Variovorax paradoxus: one gene and its partner. The protein of the gene in region 1 interacts with the protein of each later gene in a pairwise test. Links are inferred from orthologs where the notes say so. Each region holds a gene or a part of one and is shown on either strand. Other genes may lie near its edges. The genes, in order: L3V85_RS19570 and L3V85_RS04990.

Region 1 (11,599 bases):
TCGTCAAAACGACGCCCTCATTTCACAGGAGTTCCATCCATGGCACAGATCCGCATCGCCGTTCTCGTCGGCAGCCTTCGCAAGGATTCGTACAACCAGAAGCTGGCCCTCGCGCTGGCGCATCTCGCTCCGGCCGATGTCACCTTCGAGCATCTGCGCATCGACGACCTGCCGGCCTACAACCAGGACGACGACGGCAACCAGGCGGCCCCGGTGAAGCGTCTGAAGACCGAGATCGCGGCGGCCCAGGGCCTGCTGTTCGTCACGCCCGAATACAACCGTTCCATCCCCGGCGTGCTGAAGAACGCCATCGACCATGCCTCGCGCCCCTACGGCCAGAGCGCCTGGGCCGGCAAGCCGGCGGGCGTGGTCGGCGTGTCGGTCGGCGCCATCGGCACCGCGCTGGCGCAGCAGCACCTGCGCAACATCCTGGCCTACCTCGACGTGCCCACCCTGGGCGCGCCCGAAGTGTTCCTGCAGGCCAAGGAAGACCTGTTCGACGACAAGGGCCACATCGGCAACGAAGGCACCAAGAAGTTCCTGCAGGGCTGGATGGACAAGTACGTGGCCTGGGTCAAGAACCACTCGGCCTGAGCGCCGCGCGCGCCAACGAAAAAGCCGCCCGTGAAGGCGGCTTTTTTTCATGGCGCGGGGCCGATGGATCAGGCGACTTGCGCCACGTCCTTCTGGTTGGCGGCCTCGCCGGTCGCCACCAGGATGTCGGCGCGGGCCGAGGCCAGGGCGGTGGCCTTGGCACCGTCGCCCATGGCCACGCCTTCGGCGCGCACGAAGCGCACGTCGGTGATGCCGAAGAAGCCGAAGATCACCTTGAGGTAGCTCTCCTGGTGTTCCATGGCCTGGCCGCCTTCGGAGGTCGAGTAGACGCCGCCGCGGGTCGAAGCCACGATGACAGTCTTGCCGCCTGCCAGGCCGACCGGGCCCTTGTCGGTGTACTTGAAGGTGCGGCCGACTTGCGCGAGGCGGTCGATCCAGGCCTTGAGCTGGGTCGGGATCGAGAAGTTGTAGAACGGCGTGCCGATGACGACCACGTCCGCGGCCAGGAACTGGCTCACGAGCTTTTCGGACAGGTCGTTCTCGCGCTGCTGCGCTTCGGTCGGCTGGGCTTGCACGCCGGTCTTGATGCCGAGCGAATCGGCGCTGAAGTGCGAGGGGGTGTCGACGGCCAGGTCGAGGTACTCGACGGTGGTGTCGGGGTGGGCGGCGCGCCAGGCGGCCACGGTCTCGGCCGAGAGCAGGCGCGAGGTGGAGTTGGCGGCGAGGATGCTGGAGTCGATGTGGAGCAGCTTCATGATCAGTCAATCACTTTCTTGGGGCTGTCGGCACTCAAGTTGGCCGGCGATGTGAGAATTCTATTTTTGGATGCAGTGGCTGATAAGTGGCCAAAATTGGCCTAGTTCGTTCTGTTTGCAGGACAATGGGCGGCATGCAAGACCTCAACGACATGGTTTTCTTCGCTGAAGTGGCCGAGCGGGGCGGCTTTGCCGCCGCCAGCCGGGCGCTGGGCATTCCCAAGTCGCGCCTGTCGCGCCGCGTGGCCGACCTGGAAGAGCGGCTGGGCGTGCAACTGATGCAGCGCAGCACGCGGCGGCTGTCGCTCACGCCGGCCGGCGAGATCTACCTGCGCCACGCCTCCGCCATGCGCGACGCGGCGCAGGCCGCCGCCGAGGCGGTGGCGCAGGTGCAGACCGAGCCCAGCGGGCTGGTGCGGCTGAGCTGCCCGGTGACCATCTCGCACAGCGGGCTGGCACAGCTGATGCCGGTCTTCATGGCGCGCTACCCGGCGGTGCGCATCGACATGCGCGTGATCAACCGGCCGGTAGACCTGATCGAGGAGGGCATCGACATCGCGCTGCGCGTGCGCCCCGAGATCGAGGACAGCACCGTGCTGGTGGCCAAGACCTTCGGCTACAGCCGCGGCGTGCTGATCGCCAGCCCGGAGCTGCTGGCGCTCCACGGTCCGGTGAACACGCCGGCCGATCTGGTGAAGCTGCCGACGGCGGCCATGTCGGTCAACGGCGAAGGCCGCAGCGACTGGCGGCTGGAAGGCCCGGGCGGCCAGACCTGGGTGCATTCGCACATTCCGCGCTACGTGGCGGACGACCTGGCGACGCTGCAGTTCGGCGCGCTGGGCGGTGTCGGCGCGACCATGCTGCCCGACTACATGTGCCGGGCCGATGTCGACGCCGGCCGGCTCGTGCGGGTGCTGCCTGAGTGGGGGCCGTCGCCCGTGGTGGCGCACATGGTGTTTCCGGCGCGGCGGGCGCTGGTGCCGGCGGTGCGGCGGCTGATCGACTTCCTGACGGAGCACCTGCAGAGCGTCGACATGCGCATGTTCTGAGCCCCAAGGCAGGGCGTTATGCGAAAAACGTCATATCCAAACAAGCAGATATTCGTTTGGCATTGAAGCAATGATTCGCACAATCCGAGGCTCCCATCCCATCCAGGAGCGACCATGGCAACTCTGCGACTCGGCGACACCGCCCCCAATTTCACCCAGGATTCCAGCGAAGGCCCCATCGACTTCTACCAGTGGGCCGGCGACTCGTGGGTCGTGTTCTTCTCGCACCCGGCCGACTTCACGCCCGTGTGCACCACCGAACTGGGCAAGACCGCGGCGCTGTCGGGCGAGTTCGCCAAGCGCGGCGTCAAGCCCATCGCGCTGAGCGTCGATCCGGCCACCAAGCACAAGGAATGGATCGGCGACATCAACGAGACGCAGAACACCACGGTGAACTTCCCCATCATCGCGGACGCGGACCGCAAGGTGGCCGACCTGTACGACCTGATCCACCCGAACGCCTCGACCACGGCCACGGTGCGCAGCGTCTACATCATCGACCCCAAGAAGATCATTCGCACGACCATCACCTACCCGGCGTCGACCGGCCGCAACTTCGACGAGATCCTGCGCGTGATCGATTCGCTGCAACTCACCGACAGCCACAAGGTCGCCACGCCCGTGAACTGGAAGGACGGCGACGACGTCGTCATCGTGCCGAGCATCCAGGACCCGGCCGAACTCGCCGAGCGCTTCCCCAAGGGCTTCAAGGCCGTCAAGCCTTACCTGCGCATCACGCCGCAGCCCAACAAGTAAGCAGGACGGGGCAGCGTCGTCATGCAGACCCGTGTTGTCATCGTGCCCGGCTGGCGCGACTCCGGGCCCGGCCATTGGCAGAGCCTGTGGGAAGAGCGCATTCCGGGCGCGGCGCGGGTGGTGCAGGACGACTGGGCCTCGCCCAAGCGCGATGCCTGGGTCTCCACGCTGGCCAGGCTGGTGCTCGAGAGCGACGGCCCGGTGGTGATCGCCGCGCACAGCCTGGGCTGCATCGCCACGGCGCACCTGCCGGCAGAGGCCGCGGCACGCATCCAGGGCGCGTTGCTGGTGGCGCCGGCCGACCCCGAGCGCCGCGCGGTGCTGTCCGACTTCGCCCCCGTGCCGTATGCGGCGCTGCCGTATCGCAGCATCGTGGTGGCCAGCAGCAATGACCCGTTTTGCCCGATCCGCCTGGCTGGTGCATATTCGCGCGCCTGGGGCAGCGAGTTCGTCCGCATGCAGAATGCGGGCCACATCAACATCGACTCGGGACACGGGGACTGGCCGCTGGGCCTTGCCTTGCTCCAGTCCTTGACCGACGAGCCCGCCGCCTGGTCGGCGGGCCGTGAATTTTCAGAAACTTTGGCAATCACATGACTTCCAGAATCAAGACCTTCGTCGCCGTGCTCGCGCTGGCGTCCTCCGCACTCGCCGGCAGCAGCGCCTTCGCCCAGGGCACGTCGCTGCTGAACGCCTCGTACGACGTGGCCCGCGAGTTCTACAAGGACTACAACGCGGCCTTCGTGGCGCACTACAAGAAGGCCACCGGCAAGGACGTCAAGATCGACCAGTCGCACGGCGGCTCCAGCGCGCAGGCCCGCGCGGTGGCGGACGGCCTCGATGCCGACGTGGTGACGATGAACACCTCGACCGACATCGACTTCCTGGCCAACGCCGGCGTGGTCGCCAAGGACTGGACCAAGAAATTCCCCGAGAACGCATCGCCGACCACGTCGACCATGCTGTTCCTGGTGCGCAACGGCAACCCCAAGGGCATCAAGGACTGGGACGACCTGGTCAAGCCCGGCGTGCAGGTCGTGATCGTCAACCCCAAGACCGGCGGCAACGGCCGCTACGCCTACCTGGCGGCATGGGGCTACATCAAGAAGAAGGGCGGCACCGACGCCCAGGCCGCCGAGTTCGTCGGCAAGCTGTTCAAGAACGTACCGGTGCTGGCACGCGGCGGGCGCGACGCGACCACCGCCTTCCTGCAGCGCAACATCGGCGACGCGCTGATCACCTTCGAATCGGAAGTGGTGTCTATCGACCGTGAATTCGGTTCAGGCAAGGTCGATTCGGTGTACCCGTCGATCAGCATCGTGGCCGAGAACCCGGTGGCCGTGGTCGAGCGCACCGTCAACAAGAAGGGCACCGGCGAACTGGCCAAGGCCTACCTCGACTGGCTCTACTCCGAAGAAGCACAGGAAATCGCCGCCAAGCACGCGCTGCGCCCGCGCTCGCAGACCGTGCTCAAGAAGTACGCCGCGACCTTCAAGCCGCTGCAGCTGTTCACGGTGCAGGAACTGTTCGGAAGCCTGGGTGAAGCGCAGAAGGTGCACTTCAACGACGGCGGCCAGTTCGACAAGCTCTATACGCCCGGCGCGAAGTAAATGAGCGGCGCTGTTCCTTCGGCGCTCCCGTCCGCGGGAGCGCCTTTTTCGCGTGCCAACCGGGCAGGCGGCGCCAAGCGCGTGCTGCCGGGTTTCCACATCACGCTGGGCTTCTCGATCCTGTATCTGAGCCTGATCGTGCTGATCCCGCTGTCGGCGCTGGTCTTCAAGACCTTCACGCTGACCTGGGACCAATTCTGGGTGGCCGTGACGGCGCCGCGCGTGATGGCCTCGTACCGGCTGACCTTCGGCGCCTCGCTGTTCGCCGCCATCGTCAATGCGGTGTTCGGCCTGCTGGTGGCCTGGGTGCTGGTGCGCTACAAGTTTCCGGGCAAGCGCATCGTCGATGCGCTGGTCGATCTGCCTTTCGCGCTGCCGACGGCGGTGGCCGGCATTTCGCTGACCGCGCTGCTCGCGGGCAACGGCTGGATCGGGCAACTGCTCGAGCCGCACGGCATCAAGCTGGCGTTCACGCCGGCGGGCATTGTCATTGCGCTGATCTTCATCGGGCTGCCGTTCGTGGTGCGCACGGTGCAGCCGGTGCTGGAAGACGCCGAGAAAGAACTCGAAGAAGCCGCCACCTCGCTCGGCGCGACGCGGCTGCAGACCTTCACCAAGGTGATCTTTCCGTCGATCGCGCCCGCGTTGCTCACCGGCTTTGCGATGGCCTTCGCGCGCGCCATCGGCGAATACGGCTCGGTGATCTTCATCGCCGGCAACATGCCGATGATCTCGGAGATCACGCCGCTCATCATCATCGGCAAGCTGGAGCAGTACGACTACGCGGGCGCCACCGCGGTCGCGCTGGTGATGCTGGTCATTTCGTTCGTGCTGCTGCTGGTCATCAACGGCCTGCAAGCCTGGCAGCGTCGCCGCGCGGGAGCCTGACATGAGCGCACCTTCCAAAGTCATTCGCCGCGCGCAGGCCGGCACCACCGAATCCGCCTGGGTGCGCTGGACGCTGATCGGCATTGCGCTCGGTTTCATGTTCCTGTTCCTCGTGCTGCCGCTGGCCGCCGTGGCAACCGAGGCGCTGCGCAAGGGCGTCACGGCCTACCTCGACGCGCTGAAAGAGCCCGACGCCTGGAGCGCGATCCGCCTCACGCTGATCACGGCCGCCATCGCGGTGCCGCTGAACCTGGTGTTCGGCGTGGCCGCGGCCTGGGCCGTGGCCAAGTTCGAGTTCCGCGGCAAGGCCTTTCTCACCACGTTGATCGATCTGCCGTTCGCGGTGTCGCCGGTGGTTGCGGGCCTGATCTATGTGCTGGTGTTCGGCGCGCAGGGCTGGATCGGCCCGTGGCTCGCCGACCACGACATCAAGATCATCTTCGCCGTGCCCGGCATCGTGCTGGCCACCGTGTTCGTGACCTTTCCGTTCATCGCGCGCGAGCTCATTCCGCTGATGCAGGCGCAGGGCACCGACGAGGAGCAGGCCGCCATCGTGCTGGGCGCGACCGGCTGGCAGACCTTCTGGCGCGTGACGCTGCCCAACATCAAGTGGGGCCTGCTGTACGGCGTGATCCTGTGCAACGCGCGCGCCATGGGCGAGTTCGGCGCGGTGTCGGTGGTGTCGGGCCACATTCGCGGGCAGACCAACACCATGCCGCTGCATGTGGAAGTGCTCTACAACGAATACCAGTCGGTGGCCGCGTTTGCCGTGGCTTCGCTGCTGGCCATCCTGGCGCTGGTCACGCTGGTGATCAAGTCGGTCATCGAATGGCGCCACGAGCGCGAGATGAAAGCCATTGCCGAGCTGCCCCCGGAACGGCCCCCTGAAACCACGGCGGCCTGAGCCTGAGAGAGAAGAAATCATGAGCATCGAAATCCGCAACATCAGCAAGCAGTTCGGCGACTTCCGCGCGCTGCGCGACGTGAACCTCGACGTCGAATCGGGCGAACTCGTCGCGCTGCTCGGCCCCTCGGGCTGCGGCAAGACCACGCTGCTGCGCATCATCGCGGGGCTGGAGACGGCCGACAGCGGCAGCATTTTGTTCTCGGGCGAAGACACCACCGACGTGCACGTGCGCGAGCGGCAGGTGGGCTTCGTGTTCCAGCACTACGCGCTGTTCCGCCACATGACCGTGTTCGAGAACGTGGCCTTCGGCCTGCGCGTGAAGCCGCGCAAGGAGCGCCCGAGCGACGCGCAGATCAAGGCCAAGGTGACCGACCTGCTCAAGCTGGTGCAGCTCGACTGGCTGGCCGACCGCTACCCCTCGCAGCTCTCGGGCGGCCAGCGCCAGCGCATCGCGCTGGCCCGCGCGCTGGCCGTGGAGCCCAAGGTGCTGCTGCTGGACGAGCCCTTCGGCGCGCTCGACGCCAAGGTGCGCAAGGAACTGCGTCGCTGGCTGCGCCGGTTGCACGACGAGCTTCACGTCACCTCGATCTTCGTCACGCACGACCAGGAAGAAGCACTCGAAGTGGCCGACCGCGTGGTGGTCATCAACAAGGGACAGATCGAGCAGGTCGGCTCGCCGCAGGAGGTGTGGGACCAGCCGGCCAGCCCCTTCGTCTACGGCTTCCTGGGCGACGTGAACCTGTTCCACGGCCGGGCCGACAACGGCGCGGTGCAGCTCGACGGCATGCGCCTCGATTCGCCCGAGCACAGCGGCGCGCGCGATGCCAAGGCGCGCGCCTACGTGCGCCCGCATGACATCGATGTGACACGCTACGTGGCCGGCGCTTCGGGCATCGTCGCCACGCTGGCGCGCGCCATCGTCGTCGGACCCATCGCGCGGCTGGAACTTGAGCCCACCGAATCGAATCCAGATAATCCGGGCTCCGGAACCATCATCGAAGCGCAACTCCCTGCGCAACAGTTCCGTGACCTGGGCTTGAAGGAAGGCGACACCGTCGTCGCCAACCCGCGCAAGGCCAGGGTGTTCGTAGAAGAAGATTGGGTATCTCCTTGATCGATTGGTACTTCGGCGCGCCGCGCCGCGCGTATGGGCTGATCTGCCTGGCCTGCGTTCTCATGCTGGCCTTCGGGCTCTATCTGCAACACGTGGTGGGGCTCGAGCCTTGTCCCATGTGCATCGTGCAGCGGTATGCGCTGGTGCTGGTGGCTCTCTTCACCGGCCTGGCCGGGGTTTTCCGCAGCGTCGGCCTGCGCTTCGTGGGCGGCCTGCTCGCACTGGTGGCCGCGGTGGGCGGTGCCTACACGGCGGCCTCGCAAAGCTGGCTGCAGTGGTATCCGCCTGAAGTCGTGTCCTGCGGACGCGACCTCTACGGGATGATCGAGACCTTCCCGCTCAAGCGCGCGCTGCCGATGATCTTCCGCGGCGGCGGCGACTGCTCGAAGATCGACTGGTCGCTGTTCGGCCTGACGCTGGCGAACTGGTCGTTCATCGCGTTCACGGTTCTGTCGCTGATGCTGATCGTGCTGCTGGTGCGCTCGCGCCGCGCGCGCTGAGCGCAGCTTCCGCAACCAAGCAAAAAAGACGCCGCCTCGCGAGAGCGGCGTCTTTGTCGTTGGCGGGCGCTTCGCCCCAAGGGCCCTGCGGGCCTTTAAAGTTTCTTCAGTAAACGCCGCTAGGATGAGGCGGAGCCCCAAGGTTCCTCTTTTCCGGCGCTGAATTTTCATTGAAGAAACCTGGCATTCGGCGCCCCCAACCTTTTCTCGAATGCCCAATACCCAACCCCGGCGGTCGCGCAAATACTTCATCGGAATTCTCGTTCTCGTGGTGCTGGGCCTCGTTGCCTTCGTCGGCCTGAGCCCCGCCAGGAAGCCCGAATACCTCACCGCCTCGGTGCAGCGCACCGATCTCGAGAACGCGGTGCTCGCCACCGGCGTGCTGCAGGCGCTCAAGCAGGTGGAAGTGGGGGCGCAGGTCAGCGGCCAGCTCAAGTCGCTGAAGGTGGTGCTGGGGCAGACCGTGAAGAAGGGCGACTGGCTCGCGGAGATCGATCCCGTCATCTCGCAGAACACGCTGGCGCAGGAGCAGGCCAAGCTCGACAACCTGCAGGCGCAGAAGCTCGCGAAGGAAGTGCGCATCAGGCAGGCCCAGCTCAGCTGGACGCGCCAGCAGGAAATGCTGGCCCAGGACGCCGCCGCGAAGCAGGACATGGAAAGCGCCGACGCCGAGCTGCGCGCTCTGCGTGCCGACGGCGTGTCGCTCGACGCGCAGATCCGCCAGCAGCGGCTGGCGCTGGCCTCGGCGCAGACCAACCTGTCGTACACGCGCATCGTCGCGCCCATCGACGGCGACGTGGTGTCCATCAGCACGCTCGAAGGCCAGACCGTGGTGGCCTCGTTCCAGGTGCCCACGCTGATGAAGCTGGCCGACCTGTCGACCATGACCGTGAAGGCCCAGGTGTCAGAAGCCGACGTGGTGCGCGTGAAGGCGGGCCAGCCGGTGTACTTCACCATCCTGGGCGACCCCGACAAGCGCTACTACGGCACGCTGCGCGCGGTGCAGCCGTCGCCCGAGAAGATCAACAACGCCGTGTTCTTCAACGCATTGTTCGACGTGCCCAACCCCGACCGCACGCTGCGCGTCGACATGACGGCGCAGGTCGCGATCATGCTGGGCGAGGCCAAGCAGGCGCTGGTGGTGCCGCTGACGGCGCTCGGCACGCGCGACAAGGACGGCCGCCAGGAAGTGCGCGTGCTCAAGGCCGACCAGAGCGTCGAGAAGCGCATGGTGCGCGTCGGCATCAGCAACAACTTCCAGGCGCAGGTGCTCGAAGGCCTGAAGGAGGGCGACAAGGTCATCACCGGCGACGCATCGGCTCTGGCCGACAGGCCCGACGGCGGCGGTCCCCGGGGCAAGGCTCAATGACGCAGCAGCCGCAACAGGCAGAGCAGCCGCTGCTGTCCCTGCGCGGCATCGGCCGAAGCTTTCCTTCGGGCGAGCAGGAAGTGCAGGTGCTGAAGAACGTCGACCTGGACATCGGCAACGGCGAGATGCTGGCCATCGTCGGCGCGTCGGGGTCGGGCAAGTCGACGCTGATGAACATCCTGGGCTGCCTCGACCGGCCGAGCACCGGCATCTACCTGGTGTCGGGCAAGGACGTGGGCACGCTCGACAGCGACGCGCTGGCCGAGCTGCGGCGCGAGCACTTCGGCTTCATCTTCCAGCGCTACCACCTGATGCAGCACCTGACGGCCACCGGCAACGTCGAGGTACCCGCCGTGTACGCCGGCACCGACAGCGAGGCGCGCGACACGCGTGCCCGCCAGTTGCTGACGCGGCTGGGCCTGGGTGATCGCACGGAGCACCGGCCCAGCCAACTCTCGGGCGGCCAGCAGCAGCGCGTGAGCATCGCGCGCGCGCTCATGAACGGCGGGCAGGTGATCCTGGCCGACGAGCCGACCGGCGCGCTCGACAGCAAGAGCGGGCAGGAGGTGATCGGCATTCTGCGCGAGCTGCATGCGCAGGGCCACACGGTCATCATCGTGACGCACGACATGCAGGTGGCGAGCTGTACCGAACGCATCATCGAGATCGCCGACGGCGTGATCGTGCGCGACCGGCCGAACGTGCCGACAGTCGCGGCACCCGAACAGTCGGCGCAGGCCGACGCCTCCGCGGCCCCGGGCGGCGCGATGACCCGGCCCAAGCTCGGCATCGCGCGTTTCAGCACCGGTTGGGCCCGCTTTGCCGAGGCCTTCCGCATGGCGTGGCGCTCGATGATGGCGCACCGCATGCGAACCGCGCTGACCATGCTGGGCATCATCATCGGCATCACTTCGGTGGTGTCGATCGTGGCCATCGGGGAGGGCGCCAAGCGCTTCGTGCTGTCGGACATCAAGGCGATCGGCACCAACACGCTCGACGTGTACCCGGGCAGCGATTTCGGGGACGACAAGGCCGCGAGCATACGTACGTTGACACCCTCCGACCTCGACGCGTTGGCGGCGCAGCCCTACGTACACAGCGTGACGCCCTCGACCTCGCGCAACCTGCGGCTGCGCTACCGCAGCGTCGACATCAACGGCTCGGTGAACGGCGTCAGCGACAGCTTCTTCCGGGTGCGCGACATCCAGATGGCGAGCGGCGCGGCCTTCACGGCCAGCGATGTGCGGCATCAGTCGCAGGTGGTGGTGATCGACCAGAACACGCGGCGCAAGCTGTTTCCCGAGGGCACCGATCCGCTGGGCAAGATCATCCTGGTGGGCAACCTGCCGTGCACCGTGATCGGCGTGTCGCAGGAAAAGAAGAACATGTTCGGCGAGAACAAGTCGCTCAACATCTGGCTGCCCTACAGCACCGGCGCGAGCCGGCTCTTCGGGCAGCAGCACTTCGACAGCATCACCGTGCGCATCCGCGACGACCAGCCGACCAAGGCGGCCGAGGACAGCGTGGTCAAGCTGCTCACCATGCGCCACGGCAGCAAGGATTTCTTCACCTTCAACATGGACAGCATCGTGAAGACGGCCGAGCGCACGAGCCAGTCGCTCACGCTGCTGCTGTCGCTCATTGCCGTGATCTCGCTGGTGGTGGGCGGCATCGGCGTGATGAACATCATGCTGGTGTCGGTGACCGAGCGCACCCGCGAGATCGGCATTCGCATGGCCGTGGGCGCGCGCCAGAGCGACGTGCTGCAGCAGTTCCTGACCGAGGCGGTGCTGGTGTGCCTGGTGGGCGGCCTGATCGGCGTGACGCTGTCCTACGGCATCAGCTTTCTGTTTTCGCTTTTCGTCAAGCAATGGCAAATGATCTTTTCGATGGGGGCCGTGGTGTCGGCATTCCTGTGCGCGTCGCTGATCGGCGTGCTGTTCGGCTACCTGCCGGCGCGAAATGCCGCGCGGCTGGACCCGATCGAGGCGCTGGCTCGTGAGTAGCGCGCGCTTTCTTCATCGGGGCGTGGCGGCCGCTGCCGTGGCGTTGACGCTCGGCGGGTGCGCGCTGTTCCAGCCTGAGCAGCGCGAGCA
Region 2 (11,656 bases), 3.2 Mb from region 1 along the record:
CGTGCCCTGCCTGCCGCAGCCAGGCCGCGCTGGCCAGCGCGATCGCCCCGGTGCCGGCGATGCCGACGCGGTATGCCGATTTATTCAACCTTGATCCCGCCTTGCTTGATGACCTTGGCCCAGCGCTGGCTGTCTTCCGCGACGACCTTGCCCAATGCGGCTGGGCCGCCGCAGGTGTTGACCGCGCCCAGCTGGGCGAAGCGCTGCTTTGTCTCAGGCAGGTTGCACACCTCCACCAGCGCCGCCGACAGCTTTTCGATGGCCGCCGCCGGCATCCGCGCCGGCGCCATCACGCCGACCCAGACCGGCACTTCCATGCCCGGCAGACCGGTGGCCTCGCCAATGGTGGGCGCCGAGCCCATGCTGGGCAGGGACACGCGAGAGAAGGTGCCCAGCACGCGCGCCTTGCCGCTGGCGACCATGGGCTCGATGGAGGCCACGCTGGTCACGATGGTCGCCACCTGTCCGCCCAGCAGGTCGGTCATGGCGGGCGCCGCGCCCCGGTAGGGCACATGCAGCAGGTTCACGCCGCTCGCCTGGGCCAGCAGCGCCCCGGTCAGGTGCGAAACGGTGCCGTTGCCGGTCGAGGCGTAGGTCACCAGGCCGGGCCGGGCCTTGGCGTCGCGGAGCACATCGGCCACGGTCTTGTAGGGGCTTTCGGTGCGCACCGACAGCGTCATGGGCGTGTCGGCCACCAGCGCCACCGGCACCAGCTCGTGCACCGGGTCGTAGGGCAGCCTGGCCTGCAGATGGGGCGCGATGGTGACCGCGCCGCCCGTGGCCAGCAGCACCGTGGCGCCGTCGGTCGCCTTGGCCACCGCGTCGGCGGCCACGATGCCGCCGGCGCCGGCCTTGTTGTCGATGATGACCGGCTGGCCCAGCTTGTCGGTGAGCTTGGCGCCCAGGTAGCGGGCGATCACGTCCTGCGCGCCGCCGGTGGCGAAGGGCACGACGAGGCGCAGGGGCTTGTCGTTGTGCTGTGCCCACAGCGGCGTGGTGGCGAGTCCGGCGGCGGCCGCGAGGGCCAGGGCGAGGTGTTTCAGGCGCAATTTCATGGTGCTCCGGGCGGTTCGAAAGCGGGCGTTACCCGCGCAACACGCAGGTTACGTGCCCCAAGTCTAGAGTCCGCGGGCCGGGGCTTTCGCCCGGGCGCGATAATCCCGCGTTCCCGGCCGCTCCGAGCCGGGCTCTTGCCGAACCGCCATGAATCCCAGCTACAAACCCAGCGACGTCGAGTCCGCTGCCCAGGCGCAATGGAGCGCCGCCGATGCCTACCGCGTCACCGAGGACGCGAGCCGCAAGAAGTACTACGCCTGCTCGATGCTGCCGTATCCCAGCGGCAAGCTGCACATGGGCCACGTGCGCAACTACACGATCAACGACATGCTCACGCGCTACCTGCGCATGAGCGGCTACAACGTGCTGATGCCCATGGGCTGGGACGCCTTCGGCCTGCCGGCCGAGAACGCGGCGCTGAAGAACGGCGTGCCGCCGGCCAAGTGGACCTACGAGAACATCGCCTACATGAAGGGCCAGCTCCAGGCCATGGGCCTGGCCATCGACTGGAGCCGCGAGATCGCCACCTGCGACCCCAGCTACTACAAGTGGAACCAGTGGCTGTTCCTGAAGATGCTCGAAAAGGGCATTGCCTACCGCAAGACCCAGGTCGTGAACTGGGACCCGGTCGACCAGACCGTGCTGGCCAACGAGCAGGTGATCGACGGCAAGGGCTGGCGTACCGGCGCCACGGTCGAGCGCCGCGAGATCCCCGGCTACTACCTGAAGATCAGCGACTACGCCGAAGAACTGCTCGAGCACACCCAGCACAAGCTGCCGGGCTGGCCCGAGCGCGTCAAGCTGATGCAGGAGAACTGGATCGGCAAGAGCGAGGGCCTGCGCTTCGCTTTCACGCATGACATCAAAGACGCCAGCGGCAAGCCGATCCAGGACGGCCGCATGTACGTGTTCACCACGCGCGCCGACACCATCATGGGCGTGACCTTCTGCGCCGTGGCCCCCGAGCATCCGCTGGCCGCGCACGCCGCCACGCTCGACCCCAAGGTCGCTGCCTTCATCGAAGAGTGCAAGAACGGCGGCACCACCGAGGCCGAGCTGGCCACCCAGGAGAAGAAGGGTGTGCCCACGGGCCTCACGGTAACGCACCCGATCACCGACGAGCAGGTGCCGGTGTGGGTCGGCAACTACGTGCTGATCGGCTACGGCGACGGCGCCGTGATGGGCGTGCCCGCGCACGACGAGCGCGACTTCGCCTTCGCCAACAAGTACGGCATCGAGATCATCCAGGTGGTGCTGGTCGACGACGAGCCGCACTTCGACTATCACAAGTGGCAGGACTGGTACGGTGACAAGCAGCGCGGCGTGACCATCAACTCCGACAACTTCAGCGGCATGACCTACAAGGAGGCCGTGGCCGCCGTGGCGCATGCGCTGGGCCAGAAGGGCCTGGGCGAGCTGCAGACCACCTGGCGCCTGCGTGACTGGGGCGTGAGCCGCCAGCGCTACTGGGGCACGCCGATCCCGATCATCCACTGCGAAGAGCACGGCGCGGTGCCGGTCCCCGAGAAGGACCTGCCCGTGGTGCTGCCGACCGACTGCGTGCCGGACGGCTCGGGCAACCCGCTGCACAAGCACGAAGGCTTCCACGCCGGCGTGGTCTGCCCGGTCTGCGGCAAGCCCGCGCGGCGCGAGACCGACACCATGGACACCTTCGTGGACAGCTCGTGGTACTTCATGCGGTACTGCGACCCGAAGAACGACGAGGCCATGGTGGCCGGCGGCGCCGACTACTGGATGCCGATGGACCAGTACATCGGCGGCATCGAGCACGCCATTCTTCACCTGCTGTACGCGCGCTTCTGGACCAAGGTGATGCGCGACCTCGGCCTGCTGAAGGCCGACGAGCCCTTCAGCAAGCTGCTGACGCAGGGCATGGTGCTCAACCACATCTTCTACAAGCGCAACGAGAAGGGCGGCAAGGACTACTTCCCGCCCACCGAGGTCACGACCGTGCTCGACGCGCAGGGCCGCATCGTCGGCGGCACCACCGCCGACGGCACGAAGGTCGAGTACGGCGGCGTCGGCAAGATGGGCAAGAGCGAGCGCAACGGCGTCGACCCGCAGGACCTGATCGAGAAGTACGGCGCCGACACCGCGCGCCTGTACACCATGTTCACCGCGCCGCCCGAGGCCACGCTCGAGTGGAACGACGCGGCCGTCGAGGGCAGCTACCGCTTCCTGCGCCGGGTGTGGAACTTTGGTGCCGCGCAGGCGGACGTGGCACCGGTGGCGGCCGCCGGCCAGGCCTTCGGCAAGGGCGCCCAGGCGCTGCGTCGCGAGGTGCACACCGTGCTGCGCCAGGTCGACTACGACTACCAGCGCATGCAATACAACACCGTGGTGTCGGGCGCGATGAAACTGCTCAACGCGCTGGAAGGCTTCAAGCCCGACGGCAGCGCGGGCGACGCCGCCGCGGTGCGCGAGGGCTTCGGCATCCTGCTGCGCTGCCTGTACCCGGCCACGCCGCACATCGCGCAGCAACTGTGGAACGAACTCGGCTACGACAAGGACCTGGGCGGGCTGCTCGACGCCCCGTGGCCCACGGTCGACGTCGGTGCGCTGGTGCAGGACGAGATCGAACTCATGCTGCAGGTCAACGGCAAGCTGCGCGGCAAGCTCAGCGTGCCGGCCGGTGCCTCGAAGGACGAGATCGAGAAGCTCGCGCTGGCCTGCGACGATTTCGTCGCCTTCGCGGAAGGCGCGCAGCCCAAGCGCGTGATCGTGGTTCCCGGCCGTCTGGTCAACGTGGTTCTCTGAACGAACGACTCAAGCATGAACAATCGCAATGTCTCGCTGCCGCGCCGCGGCCTTCTCCTCGGACTGGCGGTGGCCGGTGCCTCGCTGGGCCTGGCCGGGTGCGGCTTCGAGCTGCGCAAGGCGCCGGTCTTTGCGTTCAAGTCACTGTCGGTGGAAGGGTCCGAGGCCCTTCTCAAGTCGGCCATGATCAACCAGATCCGGCGCGAGCTGCGGGCGACCGGCTCCGTGACCGTGCTGCCGGCGGAAGACGCGTCCAAGGCCGACGTGATCCTCGAAATCCTGGGCGAAGACCGCAACCGCATCGTGATCTCGACCAATTCGGCGGGCCTGGTGCGCGAGCTTCAGCTGCAGCTGCGCATCCGCTTCCGGCTGCGTACGCCGGGCGGCAAGGACCTGCTGCCCGCCTCCGAGGTCTCGCAGACGCGCGACCTGAGCTTCAACGAAACCAACGCGCTCGCCAAGGAAGGCGAAGCCGACCTGCTGTTCCGCGACATGCAGTCGGACATCGCGCAGCAGTTGATGCGCCGTATCGCCGCGGTCAAGTCGCTGTAATCCGTCGATGCAACTCGCCAGCGCCTCGCTCGGGGCCCATCTGCAGAAGGGCCTGAAGCCGCTCTACACGATCCACGGCGACGAGCCGCTGCTCGCGCAGGAAGCGGCCGACGCCATTCGCACGGCCGCGCGCGCGCAGGGCTACACCGAGCGCAGCTCGTACACGGTGGCCGGCGCGCATTTCGACTGGAGCGCGGTGCTCGCGGCTGGCGGCTCGCTTTCGCTGTTCGCCGACAAGCAGATCGTGGAGATCCGCATTCCCTCGGGCAAGCCCGGCAAGGACGGCAGCGCGGCGCTGCAGCAGCTGGCCGAATCGGCACCCGGCAACGACAGCACGCTCACGCTGGTGATGCTGCCCCGGCTGGACAAGGCCACGCGCACCGGCGCCTGGTTCTCGGCGCTGGAGAACAATGGCGCGAGCATCCAGGTCGACCCGATCGAGCGCAATGCGCTGCCGCAGTGGATCGCCCAGCGCCTGGGCCAGCAGGGCCAGCGCGTGATGCCGGGCGACGAAGGCCAGCGCACGCTGCAGTTCTTTGCCGACCGCGTCGAAGGCAACCTGCTCGCGGCGCACCAGGAAATCCAGAAGCTCGCGCTGCTGCATCCGGCGGGCGAACTCAGCTGGGAGCAGGTGGAAGGCGCGGTCAACAACGTGGCGCGCTACGACGTGTTCAAGCTTTCAGAGGCCGTGTTGGCCGGCAATCCGCAGCGGGTGGCGCGCATGCTCGACGGCCTGCAGGCCGAGGGCGAGGCCGAAGTGCTGGTGCATTACACGATTGCCGAGGACATCCGCGCACTCAAGCGCGTGAAGGACGCGATGGCCTCGGGCCGTCCGCTGCCGATGGCGCTGCGCGAAAACCGCATCTGGGGCCCGCGCGAGCGTGCCTTCGAGCGTGTGCTGCCGCGCCTGGACGACCGCATGCTGACCCGCCTGCTGCGCGCCGCCCATGTGGTGGACGGCATCGTGAAGGGCCTGAAGCAGCCCGACTGGCCCGCCAGCGGCTGGCAGGCGTTGCAGCGGCTGGCGCTGATGCTGTGCCGCGCCTGCAGCAGCGCGGCGGCCGCGCCAAGACGCGCCTGATCCGTGGTGGCTTCGGCCATCAAAAGGCCCGCCGTATCCTGGTCGAGGGGCGGCATGGGAAAATGAGTGCATGAACGCGTTCAACGTCAGCGAGCACATGCAGACCTTGGGTCTGCAAGCCAAAGCCGCTGCATTCCTCATGGCCCGTGCGGATGCAGCTACCAAAAACATAGCATTGAAGGCGCTGGCCCGGCGTCTGCGCGAAGCCGGCCCGGTGCTGGCCACGGCCAACCAGAAGGACCTGGAGCGCGCCACAGCCGCCGGCCTGTCGGCGCCGATGGTCGACCGCCTCAAGCTCACGCCCAAGGTCATCGAGACCGTCGCCCTGGGCTGCGAGCAGCTCGCCGGCATGGCCGACGTGATCGGCGAGATCATCGGCATGAAGCAGCAGCCCAGCGGCATCCGCGTGGGCCAGATGCGCGTGCCGATCGGCGTCTTCGGCATGATCTACGAGAGCCGGCCCAACGTGACCATCGAGGCCGCGAGCCTGGCCATCAAGAGCGGCAACGCGGCCATCCTGCGCGGCGGCTCGGAAGCCATTGAATCGAACAAGGCACTGGCGCTGCTGGTGTCGGAGGCGCTGGCCGAGGCCGGCCTGCCGGTCGATGCGGTGCAGCTGGTGCAGACCACCGACCGCGAAGCCGTCGGCCAGCTGATCGCCATGCCGGAGTTCGTGGACGTGATCATTCCGCGCGGCGGCAAGGGCCTGATCGAGCGCATCAGCCGCGATGCCAAGGTGCCGGTCATCAAGCACCTGGACGGCAATTGCCACGTGTACGTGGACGACACGGCGGAGTTCGACATGGCGCTGCGCATCGTCGACAACGCCAAGACCCAGAAGTACAGCCCCTGCAACGCCGCCGAAGGCCTGCTGGTGTCGGCCACGGTCGCCGAAGACTTCCTGCCCGAGATTGCCGCCATCTTCGCCGCCAAGGGCGTGGAAATGCGCTGCGACCCGGAAGCCGCCCGCATCCTGCGCGCCGACGGCGCCATCGACCCGCAGGCCAAGGTGGTCGATGCCGTGGAGTCCGACTGGTCCGAGGAATACCTGGCCGCCGTGATCAGCATCAAGGTGGTGGCCGGCGTGGACGAGGCCATCGCCCACATCAACCGCTACTCGAGCCATCACACCGACGCCATCGTCACGCGCGACCATGTGCATGCGCAGCGCTTCCTGCGCGAGGTCGATTCGGCCAGCGTCATGGTCAATGCGAGCACCCGCTTCGCGGACGGGTTCGAGTTCGGGCTGGGTGCCGAAATCGGCATCAGCACCGACAAGTTCCATGCCCGCGGACCGGTCGGCATCGAAGGACTGACCTCGCTCAAGTACGTTGTGCTCGGGCAGGGCGAAGTCCGGAGTTGAGAAGCCGTGGAGAGCGGATTGGCTGAACCAAGTCCGCTTTCTCCAGTCTTGTCATTGGGGCGGCCATCCCCAAATCCTACAATTCCGCTCCACCTTTAAGCACAAAACCAACAAGGCCGCCGCATGGTTCCGCATCTCGTCACCGCCCTGACCGGCCCGATCAACGAACTGGAGCAGCGGGTCCTGGACTCGATGCCCGCCATCGAGCGCTGGTTCAGGCTCGAATGGATGGAACACACGCCGCCGTTCTACAGCGCCGTGGACATCCGCAACGCCGGTTTCAAGCTTGCGCCGGTCGACACCAACCTGTTCCCCGGCGGCTGGAACAACCTCACCAAGGAAATGCTGCCGCTGGCCGTCCAGGCGGCGCAGGCAGCCATCGAGAAGATCTGCCCGGAGGCGCGCAACCTGCTCGTCATTCCGGAAAATCACTCGAAAAACACCTTTTACCTCGCCAACGTCGCGCAACTGGTGCGCATTTTCCATATGGCGGGGCTCAACGTGCGCATCGGGTCGATCGACCCGGCCATCAAGTCGCCCAAGAAGATCGAGTTGCCCGGCGGCGACGTCGTCACGCTGGAGCCGGTGGTTCGCACCAAGCGCCGGCTGGGGCTGAAGAACTTCGATCCCTGCACAATTCTGCTCAACAACGAGCTTTCCGCGGGAACGCCCGGCATCCTCGAAGACCTGCACGAGCAATACCTGCTGCCCCCGCTGCACGCGGGCTGGTCGGTGCGCCGCAAGAGCAACCACCTGCACAGCTATGAAGAGCTGTCCAAGCGCTTCGGCAAGCTGCTGGGCATCGACCCCTGGCTCATCAACCCGATCTATGCGCGTGCCGAGGGCGTCGACGTGGCAGAGGGCCGCGGCATCGACGTGCTGACCAGCCACGTGGACGCGGTGCTGACCAAGGTGCGCCGCAAGTACAAGGAATACGGCATCAACGAGAAGCCGTTCGTGGTCGTCAAGGGCGGCCACAGCGACAGCGGCAGCCCGGGCGTGGTGACGGTGCGCGACGTGAAAGACGTCGAGGCGCTGATCGGCAAGCAGCGCGGCGCCTCTGCCGCCAAGGCTGCCAACAGCCGCGAGGCGCGCGAGTTGCGCGACCTGCGCGAACCCACCGAGCTGATCGTCCAGGAAGGCGTGCTTACCAACGAGCGCGTGCACAACGGCGTGGCCGAACCGGTCGTCTACATGATGGACCGCTACGTGGTCGGCGGCTTCTACCGCGTGCATGCCGAGCAGGCGCCCGACGAGAACCTGAAGCTGCCGGGCGCGAGCTTCGTGCCGCTGGCTTTCTCCGAAAGCGCGCACCTGCCGCAGCCGGGCGCCAAGCCCGGTGCCAGCGCGCCGAACCGCTTCTACATGTACGGCGTGGTCGGCCGGCTGGCCATGGTGGCCGCCAGCTACGAGATGGAAGCCACCAACCCGGACGCCGAAATCTACGAATGATTGTGGGGGCCGGCTTGCGGCGGCGGCGGGCGGCGGCAAAATAGCGGCCCCACATCAACGGAACCCAAAGGGCGGAGGGGATGCATGGCGCCGGAGCGGCTGCCATGGATCCTTCGCGTGTCTGACGCGTCGATTGAAGCAGCCAGCCCTTTTCCCATCGACCTCGTGTCAGCCCCCAAAACCATCTCCGCCGGCCTGATCGTCGGCGCCATCGGCGTCGTTTACGGCGACATCGGCACCAGCGTCCTGTATGCCGTCAAGGAAGTGTTCGGCCACGGCCATGTGCCGTTCACGGTCGAAAACGTCTACGGCATCCTGTCGATGTTCTTCTGGACGCTCACCGTCATCGTCTCCATCAAGTACGTGGTGCTGGTGCTGCGCGCCGACAACGAAGGCGAGGGCGGGCTGGTCGCGATGCTCGCGCTGGCCTCGCGCGCGGTGGCCGACAAACCCAGGCTGCGCCACCTGCTGCTGGTGGTCGGCATCTTCGGCACTTCCCTCTTCTACGGCGACGGGGTCATCACGCCGGCCATCTCGGTGCTGTCGGCGGTCGAGGGCCTGGAGGTGGTGTCGCCGCACTTCACGCACTACGTCATTCCGCTCACGCTGGTCGTTCTGTTCTGCCTGTTCGTGGTGCAAAAGCGCGGCACGGCGGGCATCGGCAAGTTCTTCGGGCCGGTCACGCTGGTGTGGTTCCTGTCGATCGCGGTGCTCGGCGTGTCGCAGATCGTGCACCACCCCGAAATCCTGAAGGCGCTGAACCCGTTCTATGCGCTGAAGTTCATCTGGGACAACCCCGGCACCAGCTTCATCCTGCTGGGCGCCACCGTGCTGTGCGTGACCGGGGCCGAGGCGCTGTACGCCGACCTGGGCCACTTCGGCAAAAGCCCGATCCGCATCGCGTGGTTCTCGGTCGTGATGCCGGCGCTCACGCTCAACTACTTCGGCCAAGGCGCGCTCCTGCTGGAGAACCCTGAAGCGGTGAAGAACCCGTTCTTCATGATGGCGCCCGAATGGGCGCTCATTCCGCTGGTGCTGCTGGCCACGCTGGCCACGGTGATCGCGTCGCAGGCGCTCATCACCGGCGCCTTCAGCGTCACGCGCCAAGTCATCCAGCTGGGCTACCTGCCGCGCCTGAACATCGAGCACACCAGCGTGCGCACGGCCGGCCAGATCTACATTCCGCTGGTCAACTGGGGCCTGTTCGTGGCCATCGTTCTGGCGGTGGTCATGTTCCGCTCGTCGAGCAGCCTGGCCGCGGCCTACGGCATCGCCGTGACCACCGACATGCTGATCACCACGGTGCTGACCTTCTTCGTGATCCGCTATGCATGGAAGCTGCCGCTGCTGCTGTGCATCGGATCGACGGCGGTGTTCTTCTTCGTCGACTTCATGTTCTTCGCCTCGAACCTGCTCAAGCTGTTCGAGGGCGGCTGGTTCCCGCTGATGATCGGCGGCTTCGTCTTCACGCTGATGATCACGTGGAAGGAAGGCCGCCGCCTGATGGGCGAGGCGCAGCATGCCGACGCTATCGACCTGAAGTCCTTCCTCGACTCGGTGTTCGTGAGCCCGCCGGTGCGCGTGGACGGCACGGCGGTGTTCCTCACGGCCGAGCCGGGCGTGGTGCCCAACGCGCTGCTGCACAACCTCAAGCACAACAAGGTGCTGCACGAGCAGAACATGTTCGTCACCGTGCGCAACCACGAGGTGCCCTGGATCCCGATGGACAAGCGCATCGAGATCGAGGCGCTGGGCCACCACTGCTGGCAGATCACCGTGCACTACGGCTTCAAGAACGACATCGACCTGCCGCGCGCGCTCGAGCATGCACGCATGCGCGGCTGCCAACTGGAAGCGATGACGACCAGCTACTTCCTGTCGCGCGACGTCGTGATCCCCACGCTGGGCAGCGGCATGGCGCCGTGGCGCGAGAAGCTGTTCGCGCAGATGCACCACAACGCGAGCGGCGCGGCGGCTTTCCTCGGGCTGCCGAACAACGCAGTGGTGGAGCTGGGGTCCAAGATCGAGATCTGACCCCGGCGGCACAATCGCCCGATGTCGTTCTTCAAAGACCTGAGCCTGTCGGCCTTCACCGCGGGCTTCGTCGCGGTGCTCGTGGGTTTCACGAGTTCGGTGGCCATCGTGTTCCAGGCCGCGCAGGCCTTCGGCGCCACGCCGGAGCTGGCGGCCTCGTGGATGTGGGCGCTGGGCATCGGCATGGGGCTGGCCTCCGCGCTGCCCTCGCTGTGGTGGAAGAAGCCCGTGATGATCGCCTGGAGCACGCCCGGCGCCGCCGTGCTGGCTGTCGCCGGCATGGGCTACGGCATGGGCGAGGCGGTGGGCGCGTTCATCGTCTGCGCGGTGCTGATCGTGCTGGCGGGGGCCACCGGCTGGTTCGAGCGGGTGATGAACAGGATTCCGATGGCGATCGCCTCCGCGCTGCTCGCGGGCGTGCTCGCGCGCTTCGGCCTGTCGGCCTTCATCGCGGCGCAGACCGCGCTGCCTCTGGTGCTGCTGATGCTCGGCACCTACCTCGTCGGCAAGCGCCTGCTGCCGCGCTATGCGGTGCCGCTCACGCTGCTGGTCGCCATCGTGTACGCGGCGGCGCGCGGGCAACTGGCGTGGTCGGCAGTGCATTTCTCGTTCACCTGGCCGGTGTTCACGATGCCGGTCTTCAGCTGGCAGGCGATCGTGAGCCTGGCGCTGCCGCTGTTCGTCGTAACGATGGCCTCGCAGAACCTGCCGGGCGTGGCCGCCATCCGCGCTTCGGGTTATGGCGATCTGCCGGTCAGCAAGCTCATCACCATCAGCGGGCTGACGACGCTGGTGCTCGCGCCCTTCGGCGCCTTCGCGCTGAACCTGAGCGCCATCACCGCCGCCATCTGCATGGGCCGCGAGGCGCATGAAGACCCGGCGCGGCGCTACACGGCGGCGGTGAGCTGCGGCGCGATCTACGTGGTGATCGGGCTGTTCGGCGCTGCGGTCACCGGGCTGCTCACGGCGTTTCCGAAGGAACTGGTCGCGGCCATCGCCGGGCTGGCGCTGCTGGGCACCATCGGCGGCGGGCTCGCGGCGGCAGTGCGCGACGAGTCGCACCGCGAGGCGGCGTTGATCACCTTCCTGGTCACGCTCTCCGGCGTCACGCTGGCGGGCATCGGCTCGGCGTTCTGGGGCGTGGTGGCCGGGGCGGTGGCGCTGGCCGTGCAGCACGTCGGGCGCGCATCGCCCCCGGAAAAGGCCCCTGCCGGCAAGGACATCGCCGCTTCCGGCAACATCGCGCCCGATACCCAAGTGCAAGTGGCCGCCGCTCCCGGCGCCGGAAAGAACGCCTGATGAAAAACATCCTCTTCGTCGCCGACCCGCTCGATCATTTC

What was found.
Region 2: the proteins of L3V85_RS19570 (region 1) and L3V85_RS04990 interact in binary tests that used the Escherichia coli proteins (3 or more experiments, as listed by UniProt). The link is inferred for Variovorax paradoxus from one-to-one orthologs.

What each region holds. Positions count from the first base shown.
Region 1 is NZ_CP091716.1:4,227,298-4,238,896, reverse strand. Bases 5,740-8,585 are described here. They hold L3V85_RS19570 (sulfate/molybdate ABC transporter ATP-binding protein), read left to right. Parts: upstream 5,740-6,536; coding sequence 6,537-7,634; downstream 7,635-8,585. Other genes in these bases: macA (macrolide transporter subunit MacA), read left to right, coding at 8,346-8,585; L3V85_RS19565 (disulfide bond formation protein B), read left to right, coding at 7,631-8,134; cysW (sulfate ABC transporter permease subunit CysW), read left to right, coding at 5,740-6,517. Outside these bases: L3V85_RS19610 (NADPH-dependent FMN reductase), read left to right, coding at 40-594; L3V85_RS19605 (FMN-dependent NADH-azoreductase), read right to left, coding at 663-1,310; L3V85_RS19600 (LysR family transcriptional regulator), read left to right, coding at 1,445-2,359; L3V85_RS19595 (peroxiredoxin), read left to right, coding at 2,474-3,115; L3V85_RS19590 (RBBP9/YdeN family alpha/beta hydrolase), read left to right, coding at 3,137-3,712; L3V85_RS19585 (sulfate ABC transporter substrate-binding protein), read left to right, coding at 3,709-4,725; sulfate ABC transporter permease subunit CysT, read left to right, coding at 4,726-5,613; more of cysW, read left to right, coding at 5,615-5,739; more of macA, read left to right, coding at 8,586-9,503; macrolide ABC transporter ATP-binding protein/permease MacB, read left to right, coding at 9,500-11,509; L3V85_RS19550 (efflux transporter outer membrane subunit), read left to right, coding at 11,466-11,599. UniProt on the Escherichia coli protein: Part of the ABC transporter complex CysAWTP involved in sulfate/thiosulfate import. Responsible for energy coupling to the transport system.
Region 2 is NZ_CP091716.1:1,011,931-1,023,586, forward strand. Bases 4,781-7,683 are described here. They hold L3V85_RS04990 (glutamate-5-semialdehyde dehydrogenase), read left to right. Parts: upstream 4,781-5,537; coding sequence 5,538-6,830; downstream 6,831-7,683. Other genes in these bases: holA (DNA polymerase III subunit delta), read left to right, coding at 4,781-5,467; gshA (glutamate--cysteine ligase), read left to right, coding at 6,954-7,683. Also shown: L3V85_RS04965 (NAD/NADP octopine/nopaline dehydrogenase family protein), read right to left, coding at 1-88; L3V85_RS04970 (Bug family tripartite tricarboxylate transporter substrate binding protein), read right to left, coding at 81-1,055; leuS (leucine--tRNA ligase), read left to right, coding at 1,204-3,834; LPS assembly lipoprotein LptE, read left to right, coding at 3,850-4,386; more of holA, read left to right, coding at 4,394-4,780; more of gshA, read left to right, coding at 7,684-8,282; L3V85_RS05000 (potassium transporter Kup), read left to right, coding at 8,448-10,316; L3V85_RS05005 (benzoate/H(+) symporter BenE family transporter), read left to right, coding at 10,338-11,615; gshB (glutathione synthase), read left to right, coding at 11,615-11,656. UniProt on the Escherichia coli protein: Catalyzes the NADPH-dependent reduction of L-glutamate 5-phosphate into L-glutamate 5-semialdehyde and phosphate. The product spontaneously undergoes cyclization to form 1-pyrroline-5-carboxylate.